3 regions of the Wukongibacter baidiensis genome follow, and region 3 is predicted to be linked to each of the others. Evidence: a T-box and tRNA genes for the amino acid it is inferred to sense, from the RefSeq annotation. Region 3 holds a T-box; the other regions hold tRNA genes.
What was found. The T-box of region 3 lies ahead of alaS (alanine--tRNA ligase). A T-box ahead of a tRNA ligase gene usually reads a tRNA of that ligase, here a tRNA-Ala.

Region 1: it encodes a tRNA-Ala, which carries the amino acid that the T-box ahead of alaS (alanine--tRNA ligase) is inferred to sense. The anticodon was not compared.
Region 2: it encodes a tRNA-Ala, which carries the amino acid that the T-box ahead of alaS (alanine--tRNA ligase) is inferred to sense. The anticodon was not compared.

The regions. Positions count from the first base shown of each region.
Region 1 covers NZ_CP138202.1:2,374,355-2,381,948, forward strand. The annotation lists tRNA gene R9X47_RS10790 (tRNA-Asn) at 4-78, opposite strand; rRNA gene rrf (5S ribosomal RNA) at 85-201, opposite strand; rRNA gene R9X47_RS10800 (23S ribosomal RNA) at 257-3,179, opposite strand; tRNA gene R9X47_RS10805 (tRNA-Ala) at 3,282-3,357, opposite strand; rRNA gene R9X47_RS10810 (16S ribosomal RNA) at 3,431-4,963, opposite strand; gene R9X47_RS10815 (YetF domain-containing protein) at 5,473-6,165, shown strand; gene R9X47_RS10820 (DUF4363 family protein) at 6,162-6,542, shown strand; gene R9X47_RS10825 (NAD/NADP octopine/nopaline dehydrogenase family protein) at 7,279-7,594, shown strand, end outside.
Region 2 covers NZ_CP138202.1:5,671,960-5,679,553, forward strand. The annotation lists gene R9X47_RS25635 (bifunctional enoyl-CoA hydratase/phosphate acetyltransferase) at 1-351, shown strand, start outside; rRNA gene R9X47_RS25640 (16S ribosomal RNA) at 795-2,327, shown strand; tRNA gene R9X47_RS25645 (tRNA-Ala) at 2,401-2,476, shown strand; rRNA gene R9X47_RS25650 (23S ribosomal RNA) at 2,579-5,500, shown strand; rRNA gene rrf (5S ribosomal RNA) at 5,698-5,814, shown strand; tRNA gene R9X47_RS25660 (tRNA-Asn) at 5,821-5,895, shown strand; tRNA gene R9X47_RS25665 (tRNA-Leu) at 5,902-5,990, shown strand; tRNA gene R9X47_RS25670 (tRNA-Met) at 6,016-6,091, shown strand; tRNA gene R9X47_RS25675 (tRNA-Met) at 6,108-6,184, shown strand; tRNA gene R9X47_RS25680 (tRNA-Glu) at 6,208-6,282, shown strand; tRNA gene R9X47_RS25685 (tRNA-Val) at 6,315-6,390, shown strand; tRNA gene R9X47_RS25690 (tRNA-Asp) at 6,438-6,514, shown strand; tRNA gene R9X47_RS25695 (tRNA-Thr) at 6,519-6,594, shown strand; tRNA gene R9X47_RS25700 (tRNA-Tyr) at 6,605-6,689, shown strand; tRNA gene R9X47_RS25705 (tRNA-Gly) at 6,789-6,863, shown strand; tRNA gene R9X47_RS25710 (tRNA-Gly) at 6,877-6,950, shown strand; tRNA gene R9X47_RS25715 (tRNA-His) at 6,960-7,035, shown strand; tRNA gene R9X47_RS25720 (tRNA-Gln) at 7,049-7,124, shown strand; tRNA gene R9X47_RS25725 (tRNA-Lys) at 7,130-7,205, shown strand; tRNA gene R9X47_RS25730 (tRNA-Cys) at 7,291-7,365, shown strand; tRNA gene R9X47_RS25735 (tRNA-Arg) at 7,383-7,459, shown strand; gene R9X47_RS25740 (helix-turn-helix domain-containing protein) at 7,532-7,594, opposite strand, start outside.
Region 3 covers NZ_CP138202.1:687,948-695,541, forward strand. The annotation lists gene R9X47_RS03425 (hypothetical protein) at 1-109, opposite strand, end outside; gene R9X47_RS03430 (IreB family regulatory phosphoprotein) at 360-632, opposite strand; gene alaS (alanine--tRNA ligase) at 802-3,438, opposite strand; T-box leader at 3,523-3,806, opposite strand; gene R9X47_RS03440 (AI-2E family transporter) at 4,067-5,293, opposite strand; gene R9X47_RS03445 (YtxH domain-containing protein) at 5,433-5,609, opposite strand; gene R9X47_RS03450 (PRC-barrel domain-containing protein) at 5,795-6,334, opposite strand; gene mnmA (tRNA 2-thiouridine(34) synthase MnmA) at 6,605-7,594, opposite strand, start outside.

The sequences.
Region 1 (7,594 bases), 1.7 Mb from region 3:
AATTGGCTCCAGAGGTGAGATTCGAACTCACAGCCTACCGGTTAACAGCCGGTTGCTCCACCATTGAGCTACTCTGGAACTTAAAACTGGCAACGACTTACTCTCCCAGGCGGCTGCCCGCCAAGTACCATCAGCGCTGAAGAGCTTAACTTCTGTGTTCGATATGGGAACAGGTGTATCCTCTTCGCTATTATTACCAGATTTCTTTTGAGATAATAAAACATATTTATTCTCTCAAAACTGAACAATGGAAAGTATGGTCAAGTCCTCGACCTATTAGTACCTATCAGCTAAAGACATTACTGCCCTTACACCTTAGGCCTATCAACCAGATAGTCTTTCTGGGGTCTTAATCCATAAATGGATGGGAAATCTTATCTTAAGGTGGGCTTCGCGCTTAGATGCCTTCAGCGCTTATCCCTTCCGTACATAGCTACTCAGCGGTGCTCCTGGCGGAACAACTGATGCACCAGAGGTACGTCCATCCCGGTCCTCTCGTACTAAGGACAGCTCCTCTCAAATTTCCTGCGCCCACAGCGGATAGGGACCGAACTGTCTCACGACGTTCTGAACCCAGCTCGCGTGCCTCTTTAATGGGCGAACAGCCCAACCCTTGGGACCTACTACAGCCCCAGGATGAGACGAGCCGACATCGAGGTGCCAAACCTCCCCGTCGATGTGGACTCTTGGGGGAGATAAGCCTGTTATCCCCGGGGTAGCTTTTATCCGTTGAGCGATGGCCCTTCCACTCGGAACCACCGGATCACTAAGCCCGACTTTCGTCCTTGCTCGACCTGTATGTCTCGCAATCAAGCTCCCTTCTGCCTTTGCACTCTTCGCGCGATTTCCAACCGCGCTGAGGGAACCTTTGGGCGCCTCCGTTACTTTTTGGGAGGCGACCGCCCCAGTCAAACTGCCCACCTGACAGTGTCCCAAGACCGGATCACGGTCTCTGGTTAGAACTTCAGTATTACAAGAGTGGTATCCCAACAACGACTCCGCACAAACTGGCGTCCATGCTTCTAAGTCTCCCACCTATCCTGTACATGCAATACCAAAATCCAGTGCCAAGCTACAGTAAAGCTCCACGGGGTCTTTCCGTCCTGCTGCGGGTAACCGGCATCTTTACCGGTACTACAATTTCACCGAGCCTACTGTTGAGACAGTGCCCAAATCGTTACGCCTTTCGTGCGGGTCGGAACTTACCCGACAAGGAATTTCGCTACCTTAGGACCGTTATAGTTACGGCCGCCGTTTACTGGGGCTTCGGTTCACAGCTTCGCATACGCTAACCACTTCCCTTAACCTTCCAGCACCGGGCAGGCGTCAGCCCCTATACATCATCTTTCGATTTAGCAGAGACCTGTGTTTTTGCTAAACAGTCGCTTGGGCCTATTCTCTGCGGCCACCTCGGGCTATTCACCCTAACGTGGCACCCCTTCTCCCTAAGTTACGGGGTCATTTTGCCGAGTTCCTTAACAGTAGTTATCTCGCTCGCCTTAGGATTCTCTCCTCACCTACCTGTGTCGGTTTACGGTACGGGCACCTTTTATCTCGGTAGAAGCTTTTCTTGTCAGTGTGGAATCAGCAAGTTCGCTACTTATTTTTCGCTCCTCATCACCTTTCAGGATTGCAAAGACGGATTTGCCTATCTCTGCTCCCTACGGGCTTGAACCCACTCAACCAACCGTGGGCTTTGCCTATCCTCCTGCGTCCCTCCATTCCTCAAACGATAAAGTGGTGGTACAGGAATCTTCACCTGTTGTCCATCGCCTACGACTTTCGTCCTCGGCTTAGGTCCCGACTTACCCTGAGCGGACGAGCCTTCCTCAGGAAACCTTAGGTTTTCGGCGGGTAGGATTCTCACCTACCTCTCGCTACTTATGCCAACATTCTCTCTTGTATAAAGTCCACTGCTCCTTACGGTACAGCTTCAGCCGATATACAATGCTCCCCTACCCCTGCCATACGGCAAGCCATAGCTTCGGTAACAGATTTGAGCCCCGGTAATTTTCGGCGCAGAGCCACTCGACTAGTGAGCTATTACGCACTCTTTAAATGAGTGGCTGCTTCTAAGCCAACATCCTAGTTGTCTAAGCAGCTCCACATCCTTTCCCACTTAATCTGTATTTAGGGACCTTAGCTGATGGTCTGGGCTGTTTCCCTCTCGACTACGAATCTTATCACCCGCAGTCTGACTCCCAGATAAAAGAATACGGCATTCGGAGTTTGATAGGCTTCGGTAGGCGGTGAAGCCCCCTAGGCCATTCAGTGCTCTACCTCCGTTTCTCTAAATCTGAGGCTAGCCCTAAAGCTATTTCGGGGAGAACCAGCTATCTCCGAGTTCGATTGGAATTTCTCCGCTATCCACAGGTCATCCGATAGCTTTTCAACGCTAAACGGTTCGGACCTCCACGAAATTTTACTTTCGCTTCATCCTGCCCATGGATAGGTCACCCGGTTTCGGGTCTACGGCATGCAACTAAATTCGCCCAGTTAAGACTCGCTTTCGCTGCGGCTCCAGACCAAAGGTCCTTAACCTTGCTGCATACCGTAACTCGTTGGCCCGTTCTACAAAAAGTACATGGTCGTTCATATAAAGAACTTCCACTGCTTGTAGACATAGGGTTTCAGGTTCTATTTCACTCCCCTCCCGGGGTTCTTTTCACCTTTCCCTCACGGTACTATCCTCTATCGGTCACCAGGTAGTATTTAGCCTTGGGAGGTGGTCCTCCCAGCTTCCCACAAGGTTTCACGTGCCTCGTGGTACTCTGGAGTAGTGCCAAGGATCTTCTTCTTTCACCTACAGGACTTTCACCTTCTGCGGTGGGCCTTTCCAGACCTCTTCGGTTAGAATACCTTCCTCTTTATGGCTCTATCCACAACCCCTAAAGCCGTAGCTCTAGGTTTGGGCTCTTCCCCTTTCGCTCGCCGCTACTGAGGGAATCGATTTTTCTTTCTCTTCCTCAGGGTACTTAGATGTTTCAGTTCCCCTGGTTGCCTCCAACTGCCTATGTATTCAGCAGAAGGTATCTAAGGTTTACTTAGATGGGTTTCCCCATTCGGACATTCCCGGATCAAAGCTTGCTTGCAGCTACCCGAGACTTATCGCAGCTTACCACGTCCTTCATCGGCTCCTGGTGCCAAGGCATTCACCCTATGCCCTTAATAACTTGACCAGTGAAATTGCTTTTATAGCAATTCTGTTTCTCTCCATTGTTCAGTTTTCAAAGAACAAAATTATGTTTGAGTGCTTTAACTTAATAGCATTCAAACATTCATGGTGGAGACGAGGAGATTCGAACTCCTGACCCCCTGCTTGCAAGGCAGGTGCTCTCCCAACTGAGCTACGCCCCCATAATTTTGTTGTATATTCAAATTGAATGTCCTTAGACATTCAAAACTAAACAGTGTAAGGTTTTCTCCTTAGAAAGGAGGTGATCCAGCCGCACCTTCCGATACGGCTACCTTGTTACGACTTCACCCCAGTCATTGATTTCACCTTCGGCAGCTTCCTCTTAAAAAGTTAGATAGCTGACTTCGGGTGCCCCCAACTCCCATGGTGTGACGGGCGGTGTGTACAAGACCCGGGAACGCATTCACCGCGACATTCTGATCCGCGATTACTAGTAACTCCAACTTCATGTGGGCGAGTTGCAGCCCACAATCCGAACTGGGACTGGCTTTTTGGGATTCGCTCCAGATTACTCATTCGCTTCCCGTTGTACCAGCCATTGTAGCACGTGTGTAGCCCAGAACATAAGGGGCATGATGATTTGACGTCATCCCCACCTTCCTCCGGTTTGTCACCGGCAGTCTCTCTAGAGTGCCCAGCTTAACCTGCTGGCAACTAAAGACAAGGGTTGCGCTCGTTGCGGGACTTAACCCAACATCTCACGACACGAGCTGACGACAACCATGCACCACCTGTCTCCTCTGTCCCCGAAGGGAAAGGTACGATTAAGTACCGGTCACAGGGATGTCAAGTCCTGGTAAGGTTCTTCGCGTTGCTTCGAATTAAACCACATGCTCCGCTACTTGTGCGGGTCCCCGTCAATTCCTTTGAGTTTCAGTCTTGCGACCGTACTCCCCAGGCGGAGTGCTTAATGCGTTAACTCCGGCACCGAGGGTGTGAACCCCCGACACCTAGCACTCATCGTTTACGGCGTGGACTACCAGGGTATCTAATCCTGTTCGCTCCCCACGCTTTCGTGCCTCAGCGTCAGTTGCAGTCCAGAGAGTCGCCTTCGCCACTGGTGTTCCTCCTAATATCTACGCATTTCACCGCTACACTAGGAATTCCACTCTCCTCTCCTGCACTCAAGCCATACAGTTCCAAAGGCTTACTACGGTTGAGCCGTAGCCTTTCACCTCTGGCTTATTTGGCCGCCTACGCACCCTTTACGCCCAGTGATTCCGGATAACGCTTGCCCCCTACGTATTACCGCGGCTGCTGGCACGTAGTTAGCCGGGGCTTCCTCCTAAGGTACCGTCATTATTCTTCCCTTAGGACAGAGTTTTACGACCCGAAAGCCTTCTTCACTCACGCGGCGTTGCTGCATCAGGCTTTCGCCCATTGTGCAATATTCCCCACTGCTGCCTCCCGTAGGAGTCTGGACCGTGTCTCAGTTCCAGTGTGGCCGATCACCCTCTCAGGTCGGCTACTGATCGTCGCCTTGGTAGGCCTTTACCCCACCAACTAGCTAATCAGACGCGGGTCCATCTTGTACCACCTGAGTTTTGACTAATGCGCCATGCGACGCTATAGTTTTATGAGGTATTAATCACCGTTTCCAGTGGCTATCCCTCTGTACAAGGCAGGTTACCCACGCGTTACTCACCCGTCCGCCGCTTTCCAGTTAATCCTTCATCCGAAGAATCAGTCATAACCTTCTCGCTCGACTTGCATGTGTTAAGCACGCCGCCAGCGTTCATCCTGAGCCAGGATCAAACTCTTAAAAAAAATCTGGCGTTTATTATATCTTTAGCTTGAATTATATCAAACTAAGGTTTAATTCCTTACACTGTTTAGTTTTCAATGTCCAAAGTTTTTTTCTGTCGTTTTAGCGACAAGAAATATTCTATCATGTTTTTCGTTTGTTGTCAACACCTTTTTTCTTTTTATTTCATCATTAAAGGTTTTGACATTTGATGCATAAGAATCATACATCTTGGTCGGTCATTACCGACGCTTAAATATAATACCATGCAACACCGTCGTTGTCAACACTTTTTTTCTAAGCTTTAACAAGCTACGCCTCAACAGCGACAAGTAATACTTTAGCATTATTTCAGTATAAAGTCAAATGGTTATTTTTGCTAAAATATATAGCCAATTATACCTCTCCTGATTTTGATAAATTCATTAACATTATGAAAAAGTATGATTTTTTTTGTTGTTTATGAGAAAACTACATATTATAGACTTTGAACTTTTATATAGAAAGTGTTTATTAAAATCGAGGTGGTCTTGTGATAACTATTTTTATCAGAACTATAATTCTTTATATATTGGTAGTCTCAGCTATCAGAATAATGGGTAAGGCTGAACTTGCTGAACTTCAACCCTATGATCTAGTTGTCATAATAATGGTATCAGAATTAGCGTCTCTGTCCATGGAAACATCAGAAATGCCTTTTATCAACGGTATAATAGCTATATCTACTTTAGTTTTTTTACAGATCATAATATCCCATATCACTCTAAAAAGTGAGAAGGCTAGAGCAATAATCTGTGGAAGGCCTAGTATTTTAATAAAAAATGGTCGTATTATGGAAAGTAAACTTAAAGAGTTAAGGATTAACCTAAACGATCTAATTGAACAGTTAAGAATAAAGGATTTTGCCAGCATCGACGATGTAGAATTCGCGATTCTTGAAACCAATGGAGATCTAAGTGTTATTCCTAAAGCCTCTAAAAGGCCTCTAACCCCTTCGGATCTGAATATTAATGTCACTCAGGAAGACCTACCTATCAGCTTAATAATAGATGGTAAGATAAACCATGAAAATCTCAAAAAATCTCCTATAGATTTTAATTGGCTATATAAAGAACTGAAAAAAAGAGGAGTTGATGATATTAATAATGTATTCTATGGATCAATTGACCGAAGCAAGAACCTTAGTATTCACTTAAAAACCGCTAAAAAGGAGAAGAAGAAATGAAATCCCTTTTTATTTCTACATTTGTTGTAATATTACTTATAACTACTTGGATGTTTCTATATAACTTTATTTCTCAATCTACAGATGAGTTTAATTCTCTACTAAATGATATGGATAAAACGATATATAGTGATAACTGGGCTTCTACTCAATCTATTTATACTATTATAAATGATAAATGGATTAATAAGCAGAAAGTCCTATTGATATCTGTTAATCATGAGGAGATCGAAAAAGTAAATCTTAGCCTAGAAAAGCTAAAGAAATATATATATATAAAGGATAAAGCCTTGACACTTGGGGAAACAGCTGCATTAAAATTTCTTCTTAATCATATAAAAGAGAAGGAATCTCTGTCACTCAAAAATATTTTTTGAATTTGTCGAAATGTAGCATATAAGCGTTTTTGACCCGTAAAATTTTTTTTACTAATTATTTACATATATCATTTTTTATGATATAATTGTTTTGGGACATTATACCCATTTACATTTTTACAAAAAAAGCGTTGCAAGACTCGATGAAGAGGTTACCCTATTTAGGAAAGTCTCCTTTCCACAGAGAACCCTAAACCTATCTAAGAAATAACCTCTGTTACCATTCTTGTAACTTCTTCAATTATAATTAAATCTTTTTTATCTATAACTTTTCTTATATTTTTAAGACTTAAATTCTTAATTTAAGTAATTAATACTTATTCACTAAAGGTAACTATTTTAGTGGGTTATTTTCCTATACCCTTTATTACATACTATATTGTAATTTACCTACATAATAGTACCCTTTAATCTTAGTGTTTTTAAATATGTTATAGAAATAGCACACTCTAAACTGCGCTAATTTTCGACAAATAATGTACAGTTGTTTATTATTGTGTCAAATTTTTCACTTTAATCTTTGCTAATTATCTATAGATGTTCACGTGATGCTCAATGAACTCTATATTCTAGAGGAAACATCATAGTTTTACTTCCTATTTTCCTCTAATATATTTATCTGACGAATCCTATCAATGCTTTATAACTAAATTTATATTTCCATAGGCTTAGTATATGGTTAGCTCTTACGAGTATCCAACATTATAGAAAAACAAATAAACAAGGGGGTATCTAATTGAAAAAGAATCTTAGAAAAAAACTAAGCTTCGCTATTATCGGTGCGGGAAATGGTGGTCAAGCCGTCGCAGGATATTTGGCTTTGAATGGATATAAGGTTAATTTGTATAATCGCAGCCTTGAACGAATAATGGAAATCAAGCAAAGCGGATATATTGACCTTATGGGCGTATATAATGGTCGTGGTTTCTTGAACATAGTTACTAACAATATTGAAAGAGCAATCAAAAATGTTGATGTCATTATGGTTGTTCTACCTGCTAGTGCTCATAAATTTATCGCAAACAAAATTGCTCCTATAGTAACGGCTGATC
Region 2 (7,594 bases), 1.4 Mb from region 3:
ATAGCAACAGTAGACGCAGATAAATTGAAGATCATAGGTAATAAAGGTGAGTTTGGAGAAGGTGTAATAGTTGAAGGGCCGATTGCTTTTGACTTAGCAATATCAAAGGAAGCAGCGAAAATCAAGAAATTTGATAGTGAAGTAGCCGGTGACACAGATATTCTACTGGTACCAACTATTGAAGTCGGTAATGGTATTGGTAAGGCACTAACATATATGGCAAATGCTGAATCAGCAGGAATTATCATGGGAGCCAAAGCACCTGTAGTGCTAGTTTCTCGTGCAGATAGCCATGAGGCTAAGTTAAATTCAATAGCTCTAGGTAGTGTTATAGCCGCATATAGAGAATAAAATTGAAATTCATAGGAAAAGCATGTGTCTGGAATTTAAGACACATGCTTTTCCTATGTGTTATAAAAAATAGGAGGCCTCATTTGAGGCCCTTGAGTTTTTATTTTTAATATTTAAATTAAAAGTATGTATAAAAGAAGATTTTGAGGGCAAAATATTTATGGTCTAAGAAGAAATTCTTTTTTTAGAATATAAATAGAGGTATAGGTGATAATTTCCATTTGACTTTATGGATATCACGTGGTAAGATATATCTTGTCGCTGAAAAAACAGCGGCGAAAAAAATGTCGAAAAAAGTTATTGACAAGACAAAAGAGATTTGCTATAATAGATCTTGTCGCTAAAACGACAGAAAAAACTTTGGACATTGAAAACTGAACAGTGTAAGGAATTAAACCTTAGTTTGAAATAATTCAAGCTAAAGATATAATAAACGCCAGATTTTTTTTAAGAGTTTGATCCTGGCTCAGGATGAACGCTGGCGGCGTGCTTAACACATGCAAGTCGAGCGAGAAGGCTATGACTGATTCTTCGGATGAAGGAATAACTGGAAAGCGGCGGACGGGTGAGTAACGCGTGGGTAACCTGCCTTGTACAGAGGGATAGCCACTGGAAACGGTGATTAATACCTCATAAAACTATAGCGTCGCATGGCGCATTAGTCAAAACTCAGGTGGTACAAGATGGACCCGCGTCTGATTAGCTAGTTGGTGGGGTAAAGGCCTACCAAGGCGACGATCAGTAGCCGACCTGAGAGGGTGATCGGCCACACTGGAACTGAGACACGGTCCAGACTCCTACGGGAGGCAGCAGTGGGGAATATTGCACAATGGGCGAAAGCCTGATGCAGCAACGCCGCGTGAGTGAAGAAGGCTTTCGGGTCGTAAAACTCTGTCCTAAGGGAAGAATAATGACGGTACCTTAGGAGGAAGCCCCGGCTAACTACGTGCCAGCAGCCGCGGTAATACGTAGGGGGCAAGCGTTATCCGGAATCACTGGGCGTAAAGGGTGCGTAGGCGGCCAAATAAGCCAGAGGTGAAAGGCTACGGCTCAACCGTAGTAAGCCTTTGGAACTGTATGGCTTGAGTGCAGGAGAGGAGAGTGGAATTCCTAGTGTAGCGGTGAAATGCGTAGATATTAGGAGGAACACCAGTGGCGAAGGCGACTCTCTGGACTGCAACTGACGCTGAGGCACGAAAGCGTGGGGAGCGAACAGGATTAGATACCCTGGTAGTCCACGCCGTAAACGATGAGTGCTAGGTGTCGGGGGTTCACACCCTCGGTGCCGGAGTTAACGCATTAAGCACTCCGCCTGGGGAGTACGGTCGCAAGACTGAAACTCAAAGGAATTGACGGGGACCCGCACAAGTAGCGGAGCATGTGGTTTAATTCGAAGCAACGCGAAGAACCTTACCAGGACTTGACATCCCTGTGACCGGTACTTAATCGTACCTTTCCCTTCGGGGACAGAGGAGACAGGTGGTGCATGGTTGTCGTCAGCTCGTGTCGTGAGATGTTGGGTTAAGTCCCGCAACGAGCGCAACCCTTGTCTTTAGTTGCCAGCAGGTTAAGCTGGGCACTCTAGAGAGACTGCCGGTGACAAACCGGAGGAAGGTGGGGATGACGTCAAATCATCATGCCCCTTATGTTCTGGGCTACACACGTGCTACAATGGCTGGTACAACGGGAAGCGAATGAGTAATCTGGAGCGAATCCCAAAAAGCCAGTCCCAGTTCGGATTGTGGGCTGCAACTCGCCCACATGAAGTTGGAGTTACTAGTAATCGCGGATCAGAATGTCGCGGTGAATGCGTTCCCGGGTCTTGTACACACCGCCCGTCACACCATGGGAGTTGGGGGCACCCGAAGTCAGCTATCTAACTTTTTAAGAGGAAGCTGCCGAAGGTGAAATCAATGACTGGGGTGAAGTCGTAACAAGGTAGCCGTATCGGAAGGTGCGGCTGGATCACCTCCTTTCTAAGGAGAAAACCTTACACTGTTTAGTTTTGAATGTCTAAAGACATTCAATTTAAATATACAACAAAATTATGGGGGCGTAGCTCAGTTGGGAGAGCACCTGCCTTGCAAGCAGGGGGTCAGGAGTTCAAATCTCCTCGTCTCCACCATGAATGTTTGAATGCTATTAAGTTAAAGCACTCAAACATAATTTTGTTCTTTGAAAACTGAACAATGGAGAGAAACAGAATTGCTATAAAAGCAATTTCACTGGTCAAGTTATTAAGGGCATAGGGTGAATGCCTTGGCACCAGGAGCCGATGAAGGACGTGGTAAGCTGCGAAAAGTCTCGGGTAGCTGCAAGCAAGCTTTGATCCGGGAATGTCCGAATGGGGAAACCCATCTAAGTAAACCTTAGATACCTTCTGCTGAATACATAGGCAGTTGGAGGCAACCAGGGGAACTGAAACATCTAAGTACCCTGAGGAAGAGAAAGAAAAATCGATTCCCTCAGTAGCGGCGAGCGAAAGGGGAAGAGCCCAAACCTAGAGCTACGGCTTTAGGGGTTGTGGATAGAGCCATAAAGAGGAAGGTATTCTAACCGAAGAGGTCTGGAAAGGCCCACCGCAGAAGGTGAAAGTCCTGTAGGTGAAAGAAGAAGATCCTTGGCACTACTCCAGAGTACCACGAGGCACGTGAAACCTTGTGGGAAGCTGGGAGGACCACCTCCCAAGGCTAAATACTACCTGGTGACCGATAGAGGATAGTACCGTGAGGGAAAGGTGAAAAGAACCCCGGGAGGGGAGTGAAATAGAACCTGAAACCCTATGTCTACAAGCAGTGGAAGTTCTTTATATGAACGACCATGTACTTTTTGTAGAACGGGCCAACGAGTTACGGTATGCAGCAAGGTTAAGGACCTTTGGTCTGGAGCCGCAGCGAAAGCGAGTCTTAACTGGGCGAATTTAGTTGCATGCCGTAGACCCGAAACCGGGTGACCTATCCATGGGCAGGATGAAGCGAAAGTAAAATTTCGTGGAGGTCCGAACCGTTTAGCGTTGAAAAGCTATCGGATGACCTGTGGATAGCGGAGAAATTCCAATCGAACTCGGAGATAGCTGGTTCTCCCCGAAATAGCTTTAGGGCTAGCCTCAGATTTAGAGAAACGGAGGTAGAGCACTGAATGGCCTAGGGGGCTTCACCGCCTACCGAAGCCTATCAAACTCCGAATGCCGTATTCTTTTATCTGGGAGTCAGACTGCGGGTGATAAGATTCGTAGTCGAGAGGGAAACAGCCCAGACCATCAGCTAAGGTCCCTAAATACAGATTAAGTGGGAAAGGATGTGGAGCTGCTTAGACAACTAGGATGTTGGCTTAGAAGCAGCCACTCATTTAAAGAGTGCGTAATAGCTCACTAGTCGAGTGGCTCTGCGCCGAAAATTACCGGGGCTCAAATCTGTTACCGAAGCTATGGCTTGCCGTATGGCAGGGGTAGGGGAGCATTGTATATCGGCTGAAGCTGTACCGTAAGGAGCAGTGGACTTTATACAAGAGAGAATGTTGGCATAAGTAGCGAGAGGTAGGTGAGAATCCTACCCGCCGAAAACCTAAGGTTTCCTGAGGAAGGCTCGTCCGCTCAGGGTAAGTCGGGACCTAAGCCGAGGACGAAAGTCGTAGGCGATGGACAACAGGTGAAGATTCCTGTACCACCACTTTATCGTTTGAGGAATGGAGGGACGCAGGAGGATAGGCAAAGCCCACGGTTGGTTGAGTGGGTTCAAGCCCGTAGGGAGCAGAGATAGGCAAATCCGTCTTTGCAATCCTGAAAGGTGATGAGGAGCGAAAAATAAGTAGCGAACTTGCTGATTCCACACTGACAAGAAAAGCTTCTACCGAGATAAAAGGTGCCCGTACCGTAAACCGACACAGGTAGGTGAGGAGAGAATCCTAAGGCGAGCGAGATAACTACTGTTAAGGAACTCGGCAAAATGACCCCGTAACTTAGGGAGAAGGGGTGCCACGTTAGGGTGAATAGCCCGAGGTGGCCGCAGAGAATAGGCCCAAGCGACTGTTTAGCAAAAACACAGGTCTCTGCTAAATCGAAAGATGATGTATAGGGGCTGACGCCTGCCCGGTGCTGGAAGGTTAAGGGAAGTGGTTAGCGTATGCGAAGCTGTGAACCGAAGCCCCAGTAAACGGCGGCCGTAACTATAACGGTCCTAAGGTAGCGAAATTCCTTGTCGGGTAAGTTCCGACCCGCACGAAAGGCGTAACGATTTGGGCACTGTCTCAACAGTAGGCTCGGTGAAATTGTAGTACCGGTAAAGATGCCGGTTACCCGCAGCAGGACGGAAAGACCCCGTGGAGCTTTACTGTAGCTTGGCACTGGATTTTGGTATTGCATGTACAGGATAGGTGGGAGACTTAGAAGCATGGACGCCAGTTTGTGCGGAGTCGTTGTTGGGATACCACTCTTGTAATACTGAAGTTCTAACCAGAGACCGTGATCCGGTCTTGGGACACTGTCAGGTGGGCAGTTTGACTGGGGCGGTCGCCTCCCAAAAAGTAACGGAGGCGCCCAAAGGTTCCCTCAGCGCGGTTGGAAATCGCGCGAAGAGTGCAAAGGCAGAAGGGAGCTTGATTGCGAGACATACAGGTCGAGCAAGGACGAAAGTCGGGCTTAGTGATCCGGTGGTTCCGAGTGGAAGGGCCATCGCTCAACGGATAAAAGCTACCCCGGGGATAACAGGCTTATCTCCCCCAAGAGTCCACATCGACGGGGAGGTTTGGCACCTCGATGTCGGCTCGTCTCATCCTGGGGCTGTAGTAGGTCCCAAGGGTTGGGCTGTTCGCCCATTAAAGAGGCACGCGAGCTGGGTTCAGAACGTCGTGAGACAGTTCGGTCCCTATCCGCTGTGGGCGCAGGAAATTTGAGAGGAGCTGTCCTTAGTACGAGAGGACCGGGATGGACGTACCTCTGGTGCATCAGTTGTTCCGCCAGGAGCACCGCTGAGTAGCTATGTACGGAAGGGATAAGCGCTGAAGGCATCTAAGCGCGAAGCCCACCTTAAGATAAGATTTCCCATCCATTATGGATTAAGACCCCAGAAAGACTATCTGGTTGATAGGCCTAAGGTGTAAGGGCAGTAATGTCTTTAGCTGATAGGTACTAATAGGTCGAGGACTTGACCATACTTTCCATTGTTCAGTTTTGAGAGAATAAATGAGTGAAAAGGTATTGACAGTTTGACGAAAACATGGTATCATATATTTTGTCGCTAAGAAAAATAATAGCTGACAAAAAGAGGATAAGAACCATAAATTTCTAAGTAAAATACTTTTGATTTGTTCTCAAAACAAATTGCATAAAATATAAAACAAGCATATATATCCGGTGACAATAGCGAAGAGGATACACCTGTTCCCATATCGAACACAGAAGTTAAGCTCTTCAGCGCTGATGGTACTTGGCGGGCAGCCGCCTGGGAGAGTAAGTCGTTGCCGGTTTGATATTCCAGAGTAGCTCAATGGTGGAGCAACCGGCTGTTAACCGGTAGGCTGTGAGTTCGAATCTCACCTCTGGAGCCAATATATGCCGGGGTGGCGGAACTGGCAGACGCACAGGACTTAAAATCCTGCGGTCCTTAAAGACCGTACCGGTTCGATTCCGGTCCCCGGCACCATCAACAAAATATATATAAATATCGACGCGGGGTGGAGCAGTTGGTAGCTCGTCGGGCTCATAACCCGGAGGTCGCAGGTTCAAGTCCTGTCCCCGCAACCAATAAATCTTATAATGTGGCGGCGTAGCTTAGTTGGCTAGAGCGTTCGGTTCATACCCGAAAGGTCGGTGGTTCGAGTCCACTCGCCGCTACCAAGTTATTAAATTACCAAGGTTTTGGCCCCTTGGTCAAGCGGTTAAGACACCGCCCTTTCACGGCGGTAACAGGGGTTCGAGTCCCCTAGGGGTCACCAATAATTAGCTTCTATTAACTAGAAGCTGACTTGGGCGCATAGCTCAGCTGGGAGAGCACCTGCCTTACAAGCAGGGGGTCACAGGTTCAAGTCCTGTTGCGCCCACCAAGTTATTTGCTTATATGCAAATAGGCTATTATTCAAAATTAAAATACGGTCCAGTAGTTCAGTTGGCTAGAACGCTAGCCTGTCACGCTAGAGGTCGAGGGTTCGAGTCCCTTCTGGATCGCCATTATGCTGGTGTAGCTCAATTGGCAGAGCAGCTGACTTGTAATCAGCAGGTTGCGGGTTCGAGTCCCATCACCAGCTCCATCATAAATATGGAGGGATGCCCGAGTGGCTAAAGGGGGCGGACTGTAAATCCGTTGACTGAGTCTACACTGGTTCGAATCCAGTTCCCTCCACCAACTTAGTAAAATTTTGTAGCGAACCGTAGTTGGTTCGAGGGAAATTTTACGATATTTGCTGATAAGCAAATAAAGTACCTTAATTTATTACTTTTTTATGCGGTAGTGGCTCAGTGGTAGAGCATCGCCTTGCCAAGGCGAGGGTCGAGGGTTCAAATCCCTTCTACCGCTCCAATATAAAATTTATGCGGGTGTAGCTCAGTGGTAGAGCCCCGGCCTTCCAAGCCGGTTGCGAGGGTTCGATCCCCTTCACCCGCTCCAAGAATCATGGCGGCTGTAGTCAAGTGGTTAAGACACAGGATTGTGGCTCCTGCATGCGTGGGTTCGAACCCCATCAGCCGCCCCATTTTAAATATTGATGGGGATTAGCCAAGTCGGTAAGGCAACGGACTTTGACTCCGTCATTCACAGGTTCGAGTCCTGTATCCCCAGCCATATATGACCCATTAGCTCAGTCGGTAGAGCACCTGACTTTTAATCAGGGTGTCCCGCGTTCGAGTCGCGGATGGGTCACCAACTCAACAAAACTTTATAGCGAGCTTTAGCTCGAGAGAAGTTTTGTATTTTTTACCGAAAAGTAAAAAGAGAACATTATAAATACGGCGGCATAGCCAAGTGGTAAGGCAGAGGTCTGCAAAACCTTTATTCCCCAGTTCAAATCTGGGTGCCGCCTCCAATAATTCAATATAACATGCGCCTATAGCTCAGCTGGATAGAGTGTCTGACTACGAATCAGAAGGTCTGGGGTTCGAATCCCTATGGGCGCACCAAATAACAAAAAACCTTGAAAATAATAAATTTTCAAGGTTTTTTTATTTTTAAATGTCTAAGAGTAACATCAGTTAATAAAAATGGCTTGCAAAATTATAATTGCAAGCCCAATCTTTATTAAGTTTTGAAGGTGG
Region 3 (7,594 bases):
TTACTAAAAATACTACAACCTTTTTTTCTAAGGGCTCAGAATATGAGCGTAAAGTAGTAAGTAAAATCAGTATAATTGCTATTAATAAAATGTATAGAACTTTCTTCATTAGATTTCTCTCCTAATTATCAAATTATGATTCAACTCAATATATATAATTGACTTCATAATATTAAGTGTTGACCATTATTAGTATTTAATACTATTAAATAATCGGGAGGTTAATCCAACAAACCTTTAACTGTATATAAAACCTATTGCATATAGAGATCTAAGTAAAGACTTTAACTTATAGATGTCCAAAACACAGAGTATTTGTACATATATAAATTAAGTTTTACTATATAAACTCCATATAATTAATCTATCTCAATTTCATCTTCTAGATACTTCTTTAAAAGCTCTTCAATCAGTTCATCTCTTTCAAGCTTTCTAATTACATTTCTTGCATTATTATGACTAGTAATGTAGGTAGGATCTCCAGATAAAAGATATCCAACAATTTGGTTAACTGGGTTATACCCTTTTTCCTTGAGTGAACTATAGACACTAGTTAAAATATTTTTAACTTCACTATCTATATCTGTTTCAACATTGTATCTCATGGTAAAATTATCAAACTTATCGCTCATATATCTCCCTCCAAATATTTATTTACTCTTTATTATTTTATTATACCTCATAGCTACATTTTTCTACCAATTTTTTTGTTAAATAAGGGGCTATCTCATAAAGAAATCTTATGAGTACAGCCCCGGGGTGTTTCAGAATGAAAATTCCCTCATTCTGAGACACGTCCTTCTATTCAACAAGCTCATATACTCTTGAAAGAGCTTTATCAATTTGTGATGGGTCCTTTCCGCCGGCTTGAGCCATATTTGGCCTTCCACCGCCACCGCCACCGGTGATTTTTGCAACCTCTTTAATTATTTTACCAGCATGAACGCCCTTCTTGATAGCATCCTCCGATGCCATTGAAACTAGGTTTACCTTTCCGTCCTTGTCACTAGCTAATACGACTAGGCAGGACTCTAACTTATCCTTAAGCTTATCACCAAGGTTTCTTAGGCTATCCATATCTAAATTAGATATTTTATGAGCTATTACGTTTATTCCATTAATCTCTTTGCTAGACTGTAATATTTCATCCATTGATCCACTTGCTAATTTGTTCTTAAGCATTTCATTTTCTTTTTGAAGTTTTTTCACTTCGTCGTTTATTGTATCGATCTTTATTTCAATATCATTAATATTTGACTTTAGAGACTTAGATATTCCCTTTAATCTATTATCCATTTCACTAATATACTTATATACCTCTTTACCAGTTATAGCTTCTATTCTTCTTACACCAGCTGCTACACCTGATTCACTTAGTATTTTGAACATTCCTATTTCACTTGAGTTAAGTACATGAGTACCACCGCATAGCTCCATACTATACTCTCCTACTTTTACTACCCTTACTGTTTCACCATATTTTTCTCCAAACAATGCAGTTGCACCAGCTTTTTTTGCTTCATCAATGGTCATGTTATTAATATCTACGTCTAGAGCTTCAAATATTTGCTCATTTACTAATTTTTCAATCTTAGAAAGTTCTTCCTTAGATATAGCTTCAAAGTGTGTAAAGTCAAATCTTAATTTTTCAGGAGTTACTAAGGAACCTGCCTGTTCAACATGGTTACCTACTATCTCCTTTAATGCTTTGTGTAGTATATGGGTAGCAGTATGGTTTCTTGTAGTATTCATACGTCTTTCTATATCTACTACAACTTTTACATTCTCGTCCTTCTTGAAGCTTCCTTCAACAACTTTTCCTGTATGAACTATATGCTCATCAGGTCCCATCTGAACCTTATTGGAGTCTAATACTTCAATCTTTGCATTTTCTTTGTGTATAACCCCAACGTCACCTACTTGACCACCGCCCTCTGGGTAGAGTGGAGTTGCCTCAAGTACTATCTTAACCTTATCTCCTTCATTTACTTCAGATACTAACTCTCCGTCCTTTATAAGGGCTAACACTTCAGTATATATACTAAAATCATTATATCCAACGAAATCAGATTTTGCCTCTTCTCCAATCACAATTTGATGGCCCTTTTCCCATCCTAGTTCTTCCATATCCTTTCTAGCAGCCCTAGCTCTTTCCCTCTGCTTCTCCATCTCAATGTTGAAGCCTTCTATATCTACTTTCAGATTTTCTTCTTCTAAGATTTCCATTGTTAGATCTAGTGGGAAACCATAAGTATCATAGAGCTTAAATGCTTCTTGACCAAGTAAAACCTTATCATCCGATAAGACTAATTGGCGAACATATTCCTTTAATCTCTCTATACCTTGATCTATTGTCTTTTGGAACTTTTCTTCCTCAAGGGAAATTATTTTCTTGATATAGTCTTCTCTTTCTACAAGCTCTGTATATGAGCCACCGTATGCTTCAATAACCTTATCTACTAAATCAGTTAAAAAGCTCTTTTCAATTCCTAGGATTTTTCCATGTCTAGCAGCTCTTCTTAAAAGTCTTCTAAGTACATAACCTCTTCCCTCGTTACTTGGAAGTATACCGTCACTAACCATAAAAGTTACCGCTTTTATATGGTCAGTTACAATTCTAATCGAAACATCTTCCTTCTCGTCCTTACCATATTCCTTCTTAGAAATATCTAAAACTCCATTTAATATATGTCTTATAGTATCTACTTCAAATATAGTGTCTACATCCTGCATTATACAAGCTACTCTTTCAAGTCCCATACCAGTATCTATGTTTGGATTTGGCAGTTTGTGATAAACACCTTCTGCATCCTTCTCAAATTGCGTAAATACATGGTTCCAAAATTCTACATATCTATCACACTCACATCCAGGTTTACAATCAGGTGAGTCACAACCATGCTCTGGGCCTCTATCAAAATATATCTCCGAACATGGTCCACATGGGCCTGTTCCAATTTCCCAGAAGTTATCTGCCTTACCTAGTCTCACTATTCTTTCCTTTGGAAAACCGATCTCATCGTGCCAAATGTCAAATGCTTCATCATCTTCTTCATAGATAGATACCCAAAGCTTTTCAACAGGCATGTTTAAATGCTCAGTACAAAATTCCCATCCCCATGCAATAGACTCTTTCTTAAAGTAGTCACCAAAAGAGAAGTTTCCAAGCATTTCGAAGAAGGTAGCATGTCTTGCTGTTTTACCTACATTCTCAATATCTCCTGTACGGATACACTTCTGGCATGTAGCCATTCTTTTGCTTGGCGGAACCTCTGCTCCCATAAAATAAGGCTTAAGTGGAGCCATACCTGCATTTATTAATAGCAAACTCTTATCTTTTTGCGGTACTAAAGGATAACTAGCTCTAACATAGTGGTCTTTGCTTTCAAAAAAATCTAGAAACTTCTTTCTTATTTCGTTTAAACCCATTTTTTCCATACTAATTCCTCCTGCTTTATTATTTATAATTTAAAAATTATATACAAACAAAAAACCCTCGTCTCTATATATACATAACATACATATAGGGACGAGGGATTACCCGCGGTACCACCCTAATTATTATCTGTAGGTGTCAAAACACCTGTACAAATAATCACTTAGTAAGCACTTTAACGTATGCCAACCGTTAACTTCTAATTACACCGATATCCTAGATACAGTATATTTTTCAAAGTTAAAGCTCAGGAGCTGCTTCAGATATCCTTGACCAAGGGTCTTACAGCCTAAGAGTTATTATATACAACTCTACGAACCCTCTCTCTATGGATTAGGTATACCCTACTACTCTCCATCATAGCGAAATTTATCAACTTTTTCAGTTGATTATACAAAATATATTGGAATTTGTCAATAATATAGAGCTCATATAGTAGAACTTAATTTATGCATATCAAAATACTCAATGTTTCTAAGAGTTTTTGATATGTATAAATTAATAGCTCTACTTGAATCTCTATATAGAGTTCATATAGTAGAACTTAATTTATACATATCAAAATCCTCAGTGTCTTTAAGAGGTTTTGATGGGTATAAATTAAAGTCTCTACTTGAACCTCTATAATGATTATATCTTAACCAAAATTTTTACTAAATATTTCAAAACTATCTTTATACTTGCGGCAATAGGTACAGCAAATATTAATCCTGCAATCCCAAATAGTTCACCACCAATTAGTAAAGACACTATAACAAACACAGGATGTAGTCCAACGCTATCTCCAACTATCTTAGGCTGCAATACAGCACTTTCAATTTGTTGTATTATAAAGAAGGCGATTATTACCCATACTGCCTTGATTGGCTTATCCAAAAATGCTATAACTACAGCAGGTATTGCTCCAATAATCGGTCCAAAATAGGGTATTATATTACCTATTCCTGCAATGGCTCCTATAAGAAGAGCAAACTCTACCTTTAGAAAAAACAATGCAATGATACTGATTATACCTACTAATGCAGCAACTATAAATTGTCCTCTAATAAAGTTATTCAGAAGTTTATTGATCTCCTTAAAGATACAGACTACCTCACTTCTAACCTTTTTAGGAACGGCCAATAATACTTTTCTTTTGAAAAAAGTCTTATCCTTCAGAAAGTAAAATGTGTAAATTGGCACTAGAACTATGCCGATTATATTTGAAAAAATGTTTAAACCTTTTTCAGTGATTTTTCTAGTATAATCTATAATAAGTATCTGAAGATCATCTAGATACTCCCTGAAGGCCACATCTATTCCTATAAGTTCCCTAGGAAGGTGACTCATACTATTTAAATATTTTATGTATATTGTATTAGAAAATTCAATAACTTCATTGGTATAACTTGGTAGAGTCTCGGCAAATTCCTTTATCTCATTTGTTATCCTTGGAATAACAGTGATTGATAGCGAGAGTAACACTACGAAAACCATTATGTATATTATTACTACACTCCATAATCTCGAGAGTTTAAGCTCATTTAGCTTATTAACTATTGGATTTAAAAGATATGATATCACTATTGCCCAAAGTATAGGTATTAATATAGATATAAGTAAACCTCTAAAAGCTGCTAATAGAGCAATTAAGCCTATTGCTACGGCAAACAAGGTTATTATTAGATTATTTCTTCTGCTAAGAGTAATCTTCTTTTTATGTACAATATATTTGTTACCTATGTTAACTAAGTAATATATACTGAACATTAATAAAAAAAACAGTAATATATTCACTGCCATTTTAGTAACTACATAAAAATAATCTATGGATCTTGCCTCAGCAAATAATGTCAGCAGAAATAGATTTTCATTCATTTAATCACCACATATACAAATTGTTATTTCAAAATTAAAAATTTAAAAATAGCGTGTTTCAGAAGGACAAATCTCTATGACTTTCGAAATTTATTCTGAAACACACCAGAACAAGCTCAAAAATGCTTTATACTCTTTGTTATCTAAACATATCCATAGCATCTATAACTCTTGTAGCATTTCTAGCCATTTTGGCTCCTCTTCTCATCATTCTACGCCTTTGCCTAGGTGTACTCCTATTTAATGCGTACATACCTGCTGTAATACCTAAAACGCTTCCTGTTATCACGCCTGTCATAAATCTATTGTTATTCACTTTCTTACACTCCTTTCAATATTATGATTTTATCTGATATAGAATTTTAAACAATTTACTCATATAGATATTCAAACAAAACTAGTAATTTATACATAAGCAAAACTCCTCAAAATATCGAATATTTGCATATGTATAAATCAAGTTTTTCCATATGAACTCTATACACTTATTTTGTGGAAAAATTAATGTTCTAATTCAAGTAATTTTTTCAAGCCACCTACATTTCTTAAAATATTTTTCTTGGTTTTTTTTGAAATAGCAATCCTATTTTTATCAAATCTGACTGGTCCGTTTATCGGTAGGATTTCAACACCATTAAAAACATCATCATATATGCCATTTGTTAATATAAGTCCTAATATATTGCCACTTTTTTCTTCAAATATTACATCTTGAATAAAACCCAATAAATTTTCCTCTTCTCCAACTACTTCTACTCCCAATATCTTTTCATTCTTTTTTACATAGTTATTATTAAAATCAATAGTTTTCATCTGTTGAATATTTTTTTTAAACCTAACTACTACTTTATTTCTGTCTATTTCATAAATACTATTAAAATTGATTACTCTACTATGATGAAGTATACTACCATAATCAATAATAATGCCCGCAAGCTTGCAGTCACTAAAATCTAAAACAACATCTTTTACTTCTCCTTTAAATTTCATATTATCTGCACACATGATTTGGTATCCTATTATATCGCTTACTTTTAGCATTGTATCACCACACATTGTTTTATTAGTCGATTCTTTTGAGTCGGTGCAAAGTACATGGTGCCAGGTGCGTTGTTTATAGATCGTTCAGAAAATCAACTTCATTATCTATATATTCGATAATTATATTTTTTCTAACCAAACAAAAAAAAATGCACTAAAAAGTGCATTTTAAAGCCAATAAATTTTGAATCTTTTTCCAATATTTTATCAAATTTTTCCCATACCTAAAGCTACGACCTTAGCTTTGCACTACGCACAAAATCTGGCGAATTACTCGCCAGATTTAACAATAGTTCCTCCACCGATCATCTCATTATCAATATAAAAAACTACAGCTTGTCCAGGGGTTATGGCTCTTTGATGATTATCAAATACAACCTTCACTCTATTCTCCTCTAAAGGATATATAGTTGCCTCAGCTGGTTTTGCAGAGTATCTTATCTTGGCCGCTATTCTAATAGGGCTTTCGAGTTTTTCAAAGGGTAAAAAGTTCACCTGATCTGCAATCAAAGTATCATTAAAAACGTCCTTATTTTCCCCTATGACAACTTGATTTTTTTCAGGACGTATTTCTACAACGTATCCTGGCTTGCCAAGGGAAAGACCTAATCCTTTTCTTTGACCTATAGTATAGTGAATAATCCCTTTATGCTTCCCAAGTACATTGCCCTCTGTATCTACAAAGTCCCCAGGCTTAATTTTTTTCCCAGTATTCTCTTCAATAAAGTTCCCATAGTTATTATCAGGAACAAAGCAAATTTCCTGACTGTCAGGCTTATTTGCCACATCAAGCTCTAATTCCTTTGCGATCTCCCTTATCTCTTCCTTCGATGAGTAATCTCCAAGTGGCATTAAAATATATTTAAGCTGATCCTGAGTAAGATTATATAGTGCATAGGTCTGATCCTTCGCCTCAGCAGAGGATTTCTTAATCATAAACCTATCAGATTCTTCATCCTTAACTATTCTAGCATAATGACCTGTAGCTACATAGTATGCTCCAAGTGAGTGGGCCTTCTTAATTAGCTCTTCAAATTTTATATACTTATTACATGCTATACATGGATTTGGTGTTCTCCCCATCATATATTCATCAATAAAATAGTCAATAACCTTTTCCTTAAAGACTGACTTAAAGTTCATCACATAAAAAGGCATTTCTAACTTATTAGAAACTCTTCTTGCATCATCTACAGCCGATAGTCCACAGCATCCATCTTCTCTTTCATAGTCGTTGTCATCCTGCCACACCTTCATGGT